DNA from 3 places in the Agaribacter flavus genome. Region 3 is predicted to be linked to each of the others. Evidence: predicted binding sites of a transcription regulator. Region 3 holds the regulator's gene; each other region holds the start of a gene.
What was found. The regulator sigma-54, encoded in region 3, starts transcription at its own class of promoters, with help from an activator protein. The targets are predictions, from matches to a motif close to GTTGGCACGNNNNTNGNNT.
Positions count from the first base shown of each region.

Region 1: a site for sigma-54 is predicted at 1,908-1,926, ahead of ACFOHL_RS15435 (choice-of-anchor A family protein). Genes of this name have one in related genera too.
Region 2: a site for sigma-54 is predicted at 2,095-2,113, ahead of flgF (flagellar basal-body rod protein FlgF). Genes of this name have one in related genera too.

Region 1 covers NZ_JBHRSW010000043.1:88,677-92,944, reverse strand. The annotation lists gene ACFOHL_RS15440 (ATPase, T2SS/T4P/T4SS family) at 1-1,519, opposite strand, end outside; gene ACFOHL_RS15435 (choice-of-anchor A family protein) at 2,122-3,072, shown strand; gene ACFOHL_RS15430 (tetratricopeptide repeat protein) at 3,416-4,268, shown strand, end outside.
Region 2 covers NZ_JBHRSW010000015.1:26,000-30,267, forward strand. The annotation lists gene flgH (flagellar basal body L-ring protein FlgH) at 1-401, opposite strand, end outside; gene flgG (flagellar basal-body rod protein FlgG) at 464-1,252, opposite strand; gene flgF (flagellar basal-body rod protein FlgF) at 1,307-2,050, opposite strand; gene flgE (flagellar hook protein FlgE) at 2,293-3,678, opposite strand; gene flgD (flagellar hook assembly protein FlgD) at 3,689-4,268, opposite strand, start outside.
Region 3 covers NZ_JBHRSW010000008.1:47,458-51,725, reverse strand. The annotation lists gene rapZ (RNase adapter RapZ) at 1-263, opposite strand, end outside; gene ptsN (PTS IIA-like nitrogen regulatory protein PtsN) at 295-738, opposite strand; gene hpf (ribosome hibernation promoting factor) at 746-1,033, opposite strand; gene ACFOHL_RS06770 (RNA polymerase factor sigma-54) at 1,060-2,577, opposite strand; gene lptB (LPS export ABC transporter ATP-binding protein) at 2,654-3,382, opposite strand; gene lptA (lipopolysaccharide transport periplasmic protein LptA) at 3,379-3,987, opposite strand; gene lptC (LPS export ABC transporter periplasmic protein LptC) at 3,959-4,268, opposite strand, start outside.

The DNA.
Region 1 (4,268 bases), on a different contig from region 3:
TTAGATAGCCTAATACAGCGTGAAGCGTGGTTGTCTTACCCGATCCGGTTGGTCCCACAACTAACAAGATACCGTGTGGTTTTACGATCATTTTTTCTAGGCGCGTCATATTGTTGGGCATGAGGTTCATTTTTTCTATCGGCATGGCGCCACCTGTTGCCAAAATTCGCATCACAACACCTTCACCCGCTACCGTTGGAATCGTCGCGACACGCACCTCAACGGATTGTCCCGACATCTTAAATGCTAACTTACCGTCTTGCGGAATACGTTTTTCGGCTATGTTGAGCCCTGACATGATCTTGATTCTGGCTATGACTGCACTGTGATGGGAGGCCGGAACCTGAGTAATATCCCTGATAACGCCGTCTATACGCATCCTTACACGAGTCGGTGCGCCTTTTTCTGGATCAACATGAATATCAGAGGCATTTAAGCGCTTAGCATCTTGAAGCACACGGCTAACGAGTCTAACGACTGCTGGCGCATCTTCTGCCATTTCATCAACACTGTCGTCGTCCTCTTCCAGTGATGTGCCAATTTCATCGAGAATTTCATCCATTTCTCCGGGGCCAGCGCCAGCGCTTGTTTCGCCAAGATATTGAAGTATTTGATTGGGTAAAGCGACGGCAATCTCGTAACTATCGATACCGAGTGCACTTTCAATTTCCATCAATAGTGCAGCATTATTGGGTTCGAGCATTAATACGATGGGATTTTCTCTAATATCTGAAATCACCGCCACATGGTTGCGTTTCAGATAAGACATATTCAGCTTTCCGTTGCCTTGATGTAAGTGGTAGATGTCGGGAGAATACGTGATATAAGGCACTTGATAATGTACCGATAATGCCTCACCAATGTCGTCTTCCTTGACTCTAAGTTCTGAAATCAGTCGTTGGATGATTTGTTTGGGACTGCTATTGTCACATATGTCATCTAAAGGTTTTTGCTGAACTAGACCACGATGAACAAGGTAGTCAAAAGGGTTTTTTGTACCGCCTAGCTCATATCGAAATTTATCCCCAAGCGTGTCGGCAATCTGTGAGGCGAGTTCGAGATCATGTTGGGAAAAGTCACCTGCAGATTTATTGATAACTTGCATTACGCCCATCAATACCCCAGCGTTTATCACCGGTACACACAAAATGTTGTCTGTTTTGAATTGACTTTCTTTGTCAAACTTTTTGTCAAAGCGCAGCCTAAAGTGTACTTGCTTGAGTAGTTCGTCGTCGTAGGGATCGTTAATGATGAGTGCTTGTTGCGCCATGGCAACGTAGCCAGCGACGGAGAGTGGACTGATGGGGACTTTTATTTCGCGAATTTCTTTTCCTGTCTTGTACCTAGCAACTAGATCTTGGTGTTGGCGCCTTCGTTGAAATAAAGACATCCGAACTGCACCAAACGTTTCAAGGATAAGTGGCTCAACCTCCTTAAATGCTGCGGTAAGTGTCGGATGTGCTTGCAGCCGTTTATTTACTTCTGACAACACTGTATTTGACGACGACTGATCATGCATTGCTATAGCATCTTCCTTTAACAATTATCTGAAATTAAACCCAAAGCTATATTATCCGATTTGGCATACTTTCGGTAAGCTGTACTCACGTCTAGCGTATAATATTATAAACCGAATAGGTCTATGCTCGCTTATCGGCCACTAGAGCTAAATACTTGAATGAATTAGGCTTTGGCGCTTAACCCGGTGTGACGGTCTTGTCTCTTATTATTCAGCATCGATGTGCCATGGTTGAAATTGTTAATAACAATCAGAGTGGGAGAAGACTCGCACATCGAGTACTTACATTCGTGATGCCTAAAGGCACAAGTAGTTTGTGCCTATGTCGGATATTTTTACAGTTAAATTTACCTTAGTGCTAAACATTTGATTTTATGTGTTTATTATTTTTGGCTTGTAAAATGCATAATAGTTAATATTGTTTAAGGTGACTTAGCTGGTCATATCAGTTAATATTCAATTTAGTTAATAGCAAATTTGGGCGTTATGCTCTTTAGCTTAGCAATTAGATAGCTTTGTTTAATTGTCTAGTTATTTTGAAGAAGTTGTTTAGAAGTATAAGTGCAAGTATTTCAGTACTTAGTTTAATTAAGGGCATGAGCGTGAAGATTTCTTTTCTTAAAACAATTAGCACTTTGTTGGTGTTAAGTGCGGCTCCTTTTGTATTTTCTGTAGAGAATACCATTGGTAAACACAACCTTATCCTTATCGAAGATTACAACTTCACTGGCGGTGACGTTGAGGGTTCAGCTGTTATTGGTGGTAACTTGAATGCGAATGTTGCCGCAGAGTTCGGAAGTCGTCTTGAGAATACTGATATTGCAATAGATGCGGTGACCGTTGTCGGCAATGTCGGGGATGTGAATGGCGGTCATGTGCAAATTCGAGTCTTGAAAGACAATAATTTTGTTTATGGTGGTAAGATTTATGACAATACTTCCATCGAATTAAATGATGGGGATGACGCAAAACTTATCCACAAGCCTGATGTTTCTATTTCCGATATTGTCTCTGAGCTTCATGCAGATACAGCGTATTTTTCGGGTTTGCAGGCCAATGGCTCTTTTGATAATGGCCAGTTTACGTATAGCGGAAACGATGAACAAGTCGTATTCGATGTAAAAGCTAAAGACATTTTTAAACAAAACAGCAATCTGTCATTAAGTGGTACTGATAATCGTACGGTTATCATCAATGTGTCTACCGAAGGTTTATCGAACAATGAAATCAATATCGCTAACCTCGGCATAAACCTGAATAACGGGTTCAATGGCGCACAAGCATTCTCGAATATACTATGGAATTTTTACGATGCAACTAGAATCGATTTCGGTTCGTTAAATGTCAAAGGCTCTGTTTTAGCGCCTTATGCTCATACCTTTGGTAGCGCAAATGTTGATGGCGCGTATGCCGCTCTGTCGTTCACTGGAGCGCGTGAGTTTCATAATTTCACCTTTAATGGAAGTGGCGGTCCTGTTCCTGTCCCAGCTCCGGCGGTGCTTTTGTTGTTAATTTCAGGTCTACTTTACATTGGCTTGAGACGAAAAAAGTAGGCATTTCATTTCAAATTCTAACGGTTGTTGATGTTTTCTGTGCAAGCATAGTTTTTATGAAAAGTGACTCATTTAAGTAGTCACTTTTTCAGTTAGTACTAATGTTTTTTTAGTTACAGCAGAAAACATGTATTAGGTAAGTTGCAAATCTTTAGTTGCTCTGAATGAAACTGACATGCTTTAGCTTGGCCAATACCAAAAGCTGTGTAGTGAAATTTTGTCCTTTTAAGCTAGGCAATTTTCATGAAATACGTTGTAAATCGAGCATTCAAACAACACAAGTCAAAGACAAGCAGCCTTTAAATTACACTATAACTTGTGCACAAGGTTTTTAGATTCCTCAATGTTGATCAGGCTCGGTACCCTCTATTCTTTTATTTTACTTTTTTATACGCTTTCCTTGTCTGCGACTGAAGAGCATATTAATAGCTATGAGAGTGCCCTAGTTGCATACAAAAACGATGACTTTGAATCTTCTTTTATCCATTTAAAAAACGTATTTAAAGATAGCCCTCACTATTTACCTGCAAAAATATTGATGGGTAAAGTGTTATTAAACAAAAAACTTTTTTCTGCTGCTGAGCAAGAATTTACCGAAGCCGAGTACAGAGGGGCGGATATCAATTTATTTGTGGTTGACTGGGGGCGCGCGTTGTTGGGCGCACAGCAATTTGAACGCTTAATTTCCGTGCGATTTAAAGCGCCATTGAGTGAAGAAAATACTTATCGATGGCAATACTTAAAATCAGAAGCCTGTATCAGTATTCAAGATTTGGTGTGTGCAAAATCGATTTTAAACGAACTACTCCTAAAGCCTTCCCATAAGCTGAGTGCTTTGAATAGTCTATCCAGAATAGCACTGGGTGAGAATGATTATGATGAAGCACTGCGGTTGTTATTGGAAGCCCGTTCACTTTCACCTGAAAACCCAGAAACTTTGCGTCTATTTGGTCAATATCATCGATTGCAAGGGGACTTAGCTCAAGCTGAGTTGATGCTTAAAAAAGCTTACGATATTGCGCCAAGTTCAATTATTATTTCTCGAAATTTAGCGGATATTTATATTTTTCAAGACAAATTTGATGATGCATTAGCTTTATCAAATAAGATTCTGAATCAGTACCCGCAAGATCCATATGTGAACTTCGCTAGTGTGTGGCTAGGGGAGCAAGCTGGGTCTCAAGACAATAGTGAAA
Region 2 (4,268 bases), on a different contig from region 3:
CCTTGTAAGCTATTACTTTGATTGGCTTGCGCATCACCACTAAAATCATTGGTAGAATTCATGCCTAATTGGATCGTTTCATTACCAATACGCACAGGGTTAGCGCCTAGGCCGATAATGGGGTTTACATCCATGGTAGATTCTTTTGACGAGCTGGTGCCTGCACTTTTACTCGCGTTAGTGTTTTCGCGCAGGGTCACGGTAATGATATCTCCGACTCTTCGTGCTTTAACATCGGAGTACAAACTATTAGCTAAACTGGCCGAAAACAAGCTGCCGTTTTCGGCTATTTCAGCGCGTTTGTAAATGGGAGAAGCGGGTGCATAAAAAGGGTCGTCGGCTCTCACGGCTGGTGCACTCGTGCTATTACATGCAGACAGCGCGGCCATCATGCAGACCATCAAAATCGCCCGTATCACAAATTTGTTAGGAAAATACTGCATCGTTATTTCTCCCATCATGTTTATAGCTGCTGAATCACTTGCCCAAGCATCTGATCAACCGACGAGATCACTTTGGAGTTCATTTCGTACAGCCGTTGGCTCTCAATCAGATTGACGAGTTCTTCTGTGACATTCACATTCGATGTTTCAAGTGTGCCTTGTGCGATACCACCAAAACCTTCTAAACCAGGCACACCCTGCAATGGAGCGCCAGAAACTGCTGTCTCTACATAGAGATTTTGACCGATTGGCTGAAGTCCAACTGGGTTTATAAAGTCTGTGATATTGATTTGCCCAAGTATTTGCGGCTCTGCTTCACCGCGCAATTGTGCTGCTACTTGTCCGTCTTGTGAGATCGTAATTTGCTGAGCGTCAGGCGGTAGCGTGATAACCGGTTGCAGTAAGTAACCTGCGCCTGGCGTCACCATTTGTCCTTGGTCATTTAGGGTAAATTGGCCATTACGTGTATAAGACGCGCTGCCATCAGGCATTTGCACTTCAAAAAAACCACGACCTTGAATCGACAAATCAAGGGCATTGTCAGTCGTTAGCAAATTCCCTTGAGTGTGTGTTTTTTGTGTCGCGACTACTTTTGAACCTGCGCCTAACATTAAACCAGAAGGCAACTCGGTATCGGCAGATGATAAGCCACCGGGCTGATTAATGTTTTGATACAACAAATCCTCAAAAATCGCGCGATCCTTTTTAAACCCCACTGTACTGGCGTTCGCCAAGTTATTTGAAACGGTTGATACGTCGGTTTGTGCCGCATCAAGTCCTGTTTTACTGATCCATAAAGCCGGATGCATATTAAGTACCTCCGCGAGCCACGCTCGCTATGATAAAATTCGTAAAAATCGCGTTTAAAATATTCTGAGTAATTGGTTACCGCGCATAGAAAGCTGGTCGGCTTTTCGCATTAACTTAACTTGCATTTCGTAATGCCGCTGCAGTGAAATCATTTCTACCATTTCTTCCACCGCGTTAACATTTGAGCCTTCGAGCATGCCGGATCGCACTTGCACACCAATATCTTGTGCAGCGATATCACCCGACTTGAGTTCGAACAAGCCATCTTCTCTGCGTTTGATAGCGTCGTTGGCTGGTTTAGTGAGTTTTAGGCGACCGACCTCTTCTACTGCATTTTCAGGCGCTCCCTGAAGTCTTGCTGAAATAGTCCCGTCATTCGCTATCGAAACATTTGCCAGTGGAACGGGTAAAAATAATGGTCCGTTTTCTCCCATAACTAAATTGCCAGATGCATCTTGTAAGGCACCATTGGCGGCAATGTTAAAATTGCCATTTCGAGTGAGGGCTTCCTCTCCTTGAGGTGTTTGTACACTAAACCATCCATCGCCTTGAACAGCGACATCGAGCGGACGGTCGGTGGTAATCATGGCACCACCTTCATAATTGTTGGTGGGACTTTCTGTCATACTAAATACGCGAGACGGCAAACCTTCGCCGAAAGCCGGCATTGCCCTGGCCTGCTCCAACTGTGCTTTAAAGCCGTTGGTTTGCGCGTTCGCCAGATTATTGGCTCTTACTGATGTCGCGACTAAATCTTGTTTAGCGCCACTTGCCGCGATGTATAGGAACTTGTCCATACTACTTGCCTCAAAGGTCAATTATTTTGACGTTATTGAGGTGTTTGCAAATAGAATGCCAAGGTTTGGGTGGGATTAGCAAAGTTAGTAAAGGGGTCAGAGTAAATTAAAATTAACGGGTGCTCGAATATAAAAAACGCGTGAACCCATCCATGGGGCTCTGCGATTGCATCCTTGCAATCGAAGTTTTATATTCGAGCACCCGTTAATTTTAATTTACTCTGACCCCTTTATTTTGTTCTTTATCGAATATTCAAAATAGTCTGATTGAGCTGATTATTGACTTCCAATGCTCTCGAGTTCGCTTGGAAGTTTCGTTGAGCAATGATCATATCAATCAACTCTGTGGTTAAGTTGACATTCGCTGATTCTAGAGCTGACGAATTGATGTCGCCAAAAGTACCAGTGGTTGCTTCCCCTGCTAGGGCTTCTCCAGACTCAATGCTCTCCTTCCACTGCGTACCACTTTGCTGAGTTAAGCCTTGTTCATTCGCAAATCTGACTAAGGCTACACGCACGATAGGCTCTGATGTACCGTTTGAAAATGTGGCACGAACCAAACCGTCGGGCGCAATATCAATCCCCGTTAATCGCCCAACAGGCAGGCCATTTTGCTCGAGTGACGTCACCTCAAAGGCGGAGGCAAACTGCGTGGGTTCATTGGGATCAGCGCCGGCCAAGTCCAAATTAAAGTCAACCGTTATTTGCTGGGTCGCATCTGATCCGTTCGATAAAATAGTTCCCCCCAAGGCTTCGGTGATAAATGTACCGCTGGCTGGTCTAACACCATCAGCAGACAAAATATCAATAAAATCACCGCCCTCACTGAATATCATCTTCGCTGCGGTAACAGGATTGCCTGAAGCCGAACCTAATGTATTAGTTGCAGTAGCTGGGTCTGCATCTGAGCCATCGCTATTGGTCACATCAACCAGTTGATCATCTACTGCTGTCGCTACGAACCATTCATTTACAGCACCAGGCGCATTGTCCTTGATAAAATAATAGGTCATTACATGCGAATCACCCAGAGAGTCGTAAACAGTCACGGATGTCGCCGCATTGTAGGTGAGTGGGTCAGAAGGATCGAAATCGGCAGCCACTTTACCTGCGTCACCCGCTGGTAAATTGAAGCGCATATCAACTTCTGATGTTTGTGTCGGTGATCCAGATGAATCTGGAATACGGACGGGCACAGTTGTACTTAATGCTACAGAAGCTGAAGTACCATCGGGGTTAACAGGGAAGCCTAGTAGGTTGTCGCCTACAGAATTGACCACAAAGTTGTTATTGTCTAATTTAAATTGCCCTGCACGAGTGAATGAAAAATCGCGAGAGGTAATTTCTGGTATTGTCGCAAAAAAGCCATTTCCCGTAATCGCCATATCGAGTGCGTTACTCGTAAAATTTAAGGCTCCTTGCGAAAACTGTTGTGAGACTTCTTGGGTAAGTACACCATCACCAACTTTTGTTCTGCCTGCTGACAACAGCGAAGCAGCATAAACATCACCAAATTCAGCACGCGACTCTTTAAAACCAACTGTATTGACGTTAGCTATATTGTTCGCTGTAGTATCTAAATCCCTTTGAGAAGCAGATACACCACTTAGCGCTATATTAAAAGACATGCCTTATCTCCTATGAATTACCGATTTCGATGACGTCTTCGAGCTTAATGCTTACATCACCATCTAAATTGAGAACGATTCCCTGACCTGCGCCACTCATGCTGACACTATCGACGTGTCGATTGATTGCGGTAGGTAAAGCGGTGGCTTCACCAAACACGTTACCCTGCACTTGAATGGCGTAGTCACCAGGTGGCAAAATATTGCCGTTGTTGTCTGTGCCGTCCCAGTTAAAAGAAATATTACCGGGCGCTTGGGTACCAATATCGATGGTTCGCACAACCGAACCAGCCGAATCAAGTACCTGTATTTCTGTGTTTTGAGAAGTATCTTCGTTAATGATAACACCCGAGATACCCTCTGATTCTGTCCCTCTATGACCAATATTGCCTGTCACAAGCACACTTTGCCCAATAAGACTAGACGCTTGCAGGGCTTGGTTTGAGGTCATAGAAGCCGCAAAAGCAGTGAATTGCTCATTTAATTGAGAGATACCGTCTGCTGTTGTAAACGAAGTCATTTGCGCAACCATTTGATCGTTGTCCACAGGTTTTGTTGGATCCTGATTAGCTAATTGTTCGGTCAAAAGC
Region 3 (4,268 bases):
CTTGCGTCGAGGTATATTATCGTGATTTCGCAAAAATCAGGTAAATAGTCGAGTACTTCGCTCACTTCTTTCTGCGCACGAGGCAAATTTCGAACGTCAATACTGACTGCTACTTGTTCGTGTTCATCTGAAATAGCACTAACTAGTGTGGGCAGTAAATGAACAGGAATGTTGTCGACACAGTAGTATCCGAGGTCTTCGAGTGAGCGTAATGCTATTGATTTTCCTGAGCCTGATCTTCCGCTGATGATAAGTAGTTTCACTGATAACCTCTCGCTTGGATTGGGTAAGTTACTAAGCTAGCGCTGCCACAATCTCATTTTTATTTTGTGCGCGTCGAATCGCTTTCACAATTGATTTGTCACTGAGTTTTTGTGCAATTCCCGACAAGGCGCGTAAATGGGAATCTGCTTGTTCTTTGGGTACAAGTAATGCGAAAAAAATATCAACAGGTTGATTGTCTATGGCGTCAAAATCAATAGCATGGTCACTGGTAACAATGATAGCAATAACATTTGAGATACCCTCTATTCGCCCGTGAGGGATGGCAATTCCGTTTCCAATGCCGGTACTCCCCATGCGCTCTCTGCAGAGTAAGCTATTGAGCACGTCTACTTGATTGAGCGAGGGGTGCTGCTTAATAGCAATTTCGCTAATAATTTCAAAAATTTTCTTTTTGCTTTGGCATTCGACCGAACATTGCGTTCGGTCGAGCGAGATTATGTCAGAAATGATCATATTTGACTTAGTGTCGTTTTAGTTTCTCTTTATGCTTAATAACTTGTCGGTCTAACTTGTCAATCAAGCCGTCGATTGCTGCGTACATATCAGTATGCTCCGAATTTGCAAATATTTCACCTCCGCTTATGTGTAAGGTTGCTTCAGCTTTTTGGCTTAGCTTTTCCACATTCAAAATTACATGAACGTTGTTGATGTGGTCAAAGTGGCGTTCCAGCTTTTCAAACTTAGTGTCGACGTAATTACGCAGTGAATCTGTAATGTCTACGTGATGACCAGTTAAGTTAATTTGCATAATGCTAGGTCCTCTTTAGATTGAGTCTAGATAAGACTTTTACGTTGGTTGGAAGGGGGAATGTTTAACGATTCCCTATATTTTGCGATTGTTCGCCGAGCAACTTTAATTCCTTGATCGGCAAGCAATTGGGCAATCTTACTATCACTGAGGGGTTTAGCCGGTGGTTCATCGGCAATGAGCTTTTTGATAAGCGCGCGAATTGCTGTGGACGAGGCATTTTCGCCGGAGTCTGTCGCCACGTGGCTTGAGAAAAAGTACTTTAATTCAAATATCCCCCTGGGAGTATGCATATACTTCTGCGTCGTTACACGCGATATTGTTGATTCATGCATATCTACCATTTCTGCCACATCATTTAATACCATGGGTATCATTTTTTCTGGGCCTTTTTCAAAAAACTCTTTCTGTCTGGACACAATACAATGTGACACTTTGAGTAGGGTTTCATTTCTACTCTCCAGACTTTTAATAAACCACTTTGCTTCTTGTAAATGTGACTTAATAAATTGTGAATCGTTCTGATTTTTTGAAGTTTTTGCTATTTGAGCGTAGGTTTCGTTCACCGCAAGGGCTGGTAAGGCATCGTTGTTCAGTTCCACCATCCAGATACCTTTGTTTTTATATACATTGACATCTGGTACAATGTATTCAGGCTCTTTAGTTGAGATAGCGCTACCTGGTCGAGGATTCAAGGTTTTTAGTAAGCGCATCACCTCTTTTAACTGCTCTTCCTTTAACTTGGTTTTACGCATCAGAGTGCGATAATCCTTGCTCCCCAATAACTCTGCATACTCTTTAATCAAGTCTTTCGCTTCTTCTAGCCATGGCGTACCTTGAGCAAATTGCTTGAGTTGAATAAGCAGGCATTCTTGCACGTTTCTCGCACCTGAGCCGATAGGATCAAGTAATTGAATACGTTTTAGTACGCACTCTACTTCTTCGATTTCTACTTCTTCGTTGTCGAGTGACTCAACTATTTCTTCACAAGAACTTGTTAAGTACCCTGATTCATCAATCGAGTCTATAATGGCTATCGCAATACTTTTATCTACTTCTGTGAAATGGCTCATCTGTACTTGCCAAAACAAGTGATCCTGAATGGAGTCGGTCGTCTCGCCTTGAAAAACAAAATCTTCATCAGGGTTACTTCCGATCATTTTTACCGGCGCTGAGCTGGAGCCAAGATACTCGTCCCACGAACTGTCAATGGGAAGATCATTGGGTAAATCACCATTTTGAAGTGCATCGTGACTGTCTACCGCATCTTCCATACTGACAGATGTATCTGATGAGGCATTGGTTTCCCCATTGGTTTGCGTTTCTGCATTACTGCCGGTAGAACTGTCGTCACCTTTGCTATTAGTCGCATCATTTTGCTCAAAATTTGCTTCGGACAGTTCAAGGAGAGGGTTGGATTCTAGCGCCTCTTGAATTTCTTGTTGGAGGTCAAGCGTAGATAGCTGCAACAGTTTGATAGCCTGTTGAAGCTGGGGTGTCATGGTAAGTTGTTGACTAAATTTTAACTGTAACGAGGGTTTCATTACTTTCCTTTTTTTACATCTAAGCCGAAATTACATCTGGTTACAGAACAATAATTTAAAGCTACCATGCAAAGACCTACATCGAAAATTGTTCGCCAAGATACACGTCTCTAACTTCTTGGTTTGATAATACATCATCTGCACTACCTGAGGCTATTAGAGAACCATGGCTAACGATGTATGCGGTTTCACAAACGTCTAGTGTTTCTTTCACATTGTGGTCTGTGATCAGCACACCAATGCCACGATCTTTTAACTGATATATAATCTTCTTTATATCACTAACAGAAATTGGGTCAACACCTGCGAAGGGTTCATCGAGCAAAATAAATTTGGGGTTTGCTGCTAAAGCTCTCGCTATCTCTACTCTTCGCCTTTCTCCACCAGATAAACTCATGCCTAAATTATTGCGAATATGATTGATGTTGAAGTCGTCCAATAATTCGTCAGCTTGCTGTTCTCGTTGTTGGTTACTCAACTCTTTTCGCGTTTGCAATATGGCCATTAAGTTTTCAAATACAGTTAATTTTCGAAAAATAGAAGCCTCTTGTGGTAAATACCCGATACCATGCCGCGCGCGTTCGTGCATAGGCAATAATGACAGATCATTTTGGTCGATGGATATTTCCCCCTTATCGAGCTGCACAAGACCGACTATCATGTAAAAGGTAGTTGTTTTACCAGCTCCATTCGGGCCAAGCAATCCGACTATTTGCCCTGTAGACACTTCAATGCTTACATCACGTACTACTTGTCTGGATTTATACGATTTTGCGAGGTTTTTAGCACAAAGCGTACTACTCATTTTTCATTGCCTTTGTCTTCGCTATTGTCAAAATCGCCTACGCTAATGACAGTACTGACCGTTTTTTCACTGTTTCCATCTGTGCTTGCGATGATTTTTTGTTCAGTCATGTTGTATGCAATACTATCAGCGGAGACTGTAGAGTCATTTTGAGAAATTTGCGCGTTACCCGTCAGGCTGATCTCGCGTGTCGCCACGTCATATTTTATAGAACTTGCTCGCGCGGATACTAAACTACCATCTTCTAGTTTTTGTTGATATGTGGCTGCTTGACCAATAGCTGAGATGACTTCTTTGCCCTTGCCAGCAGCAGCATTCATTTCTACTCTATCAGCAGTTATTTTTAGGCTGCCCTGTAAAATCAATACCTCGTCCACAAGGACTGATGTTTTGCTTTTGCCGTTGAGCAACTGGTTTCGAGAACGAATTTTAATCGTCTGCTGAAAGTCTGTTGCAATATTGTGTTGCGTTTCCTCTGAGTCTGATTGCTCGTCAGCTTCTTGCGCGACTGCGGCGGTAAAAACAGCGAAAAGTAAGGCAGAAAGGGCTACCTTACTAGTTGTTTTTATGCAGTATCTATTGCGGAAAATACTGGCTTTGAACATGTTGCTTTAACTCGTATTGTTGTGTGGCTAAATTACCTTGGATACCAATGCTTTTCACTGAGTAATTGTCACCGAAAATTTCTACTTCTTGATCCGAAAATAAGGTCTTTTGGTCGAGGTTTATTTCTATGTACTCTGTTTGTATCTGCTTGACGAATTCAGTGGTATTTAAGTTGATAATTTTTACATTGTGTTCTAATTGAATTCTACTGCTGCCGTATAATGTGCCTTCTTCAGCGGTAATACGCCAAGGTTCGCCAGATTCAAGAAACACAGTATAT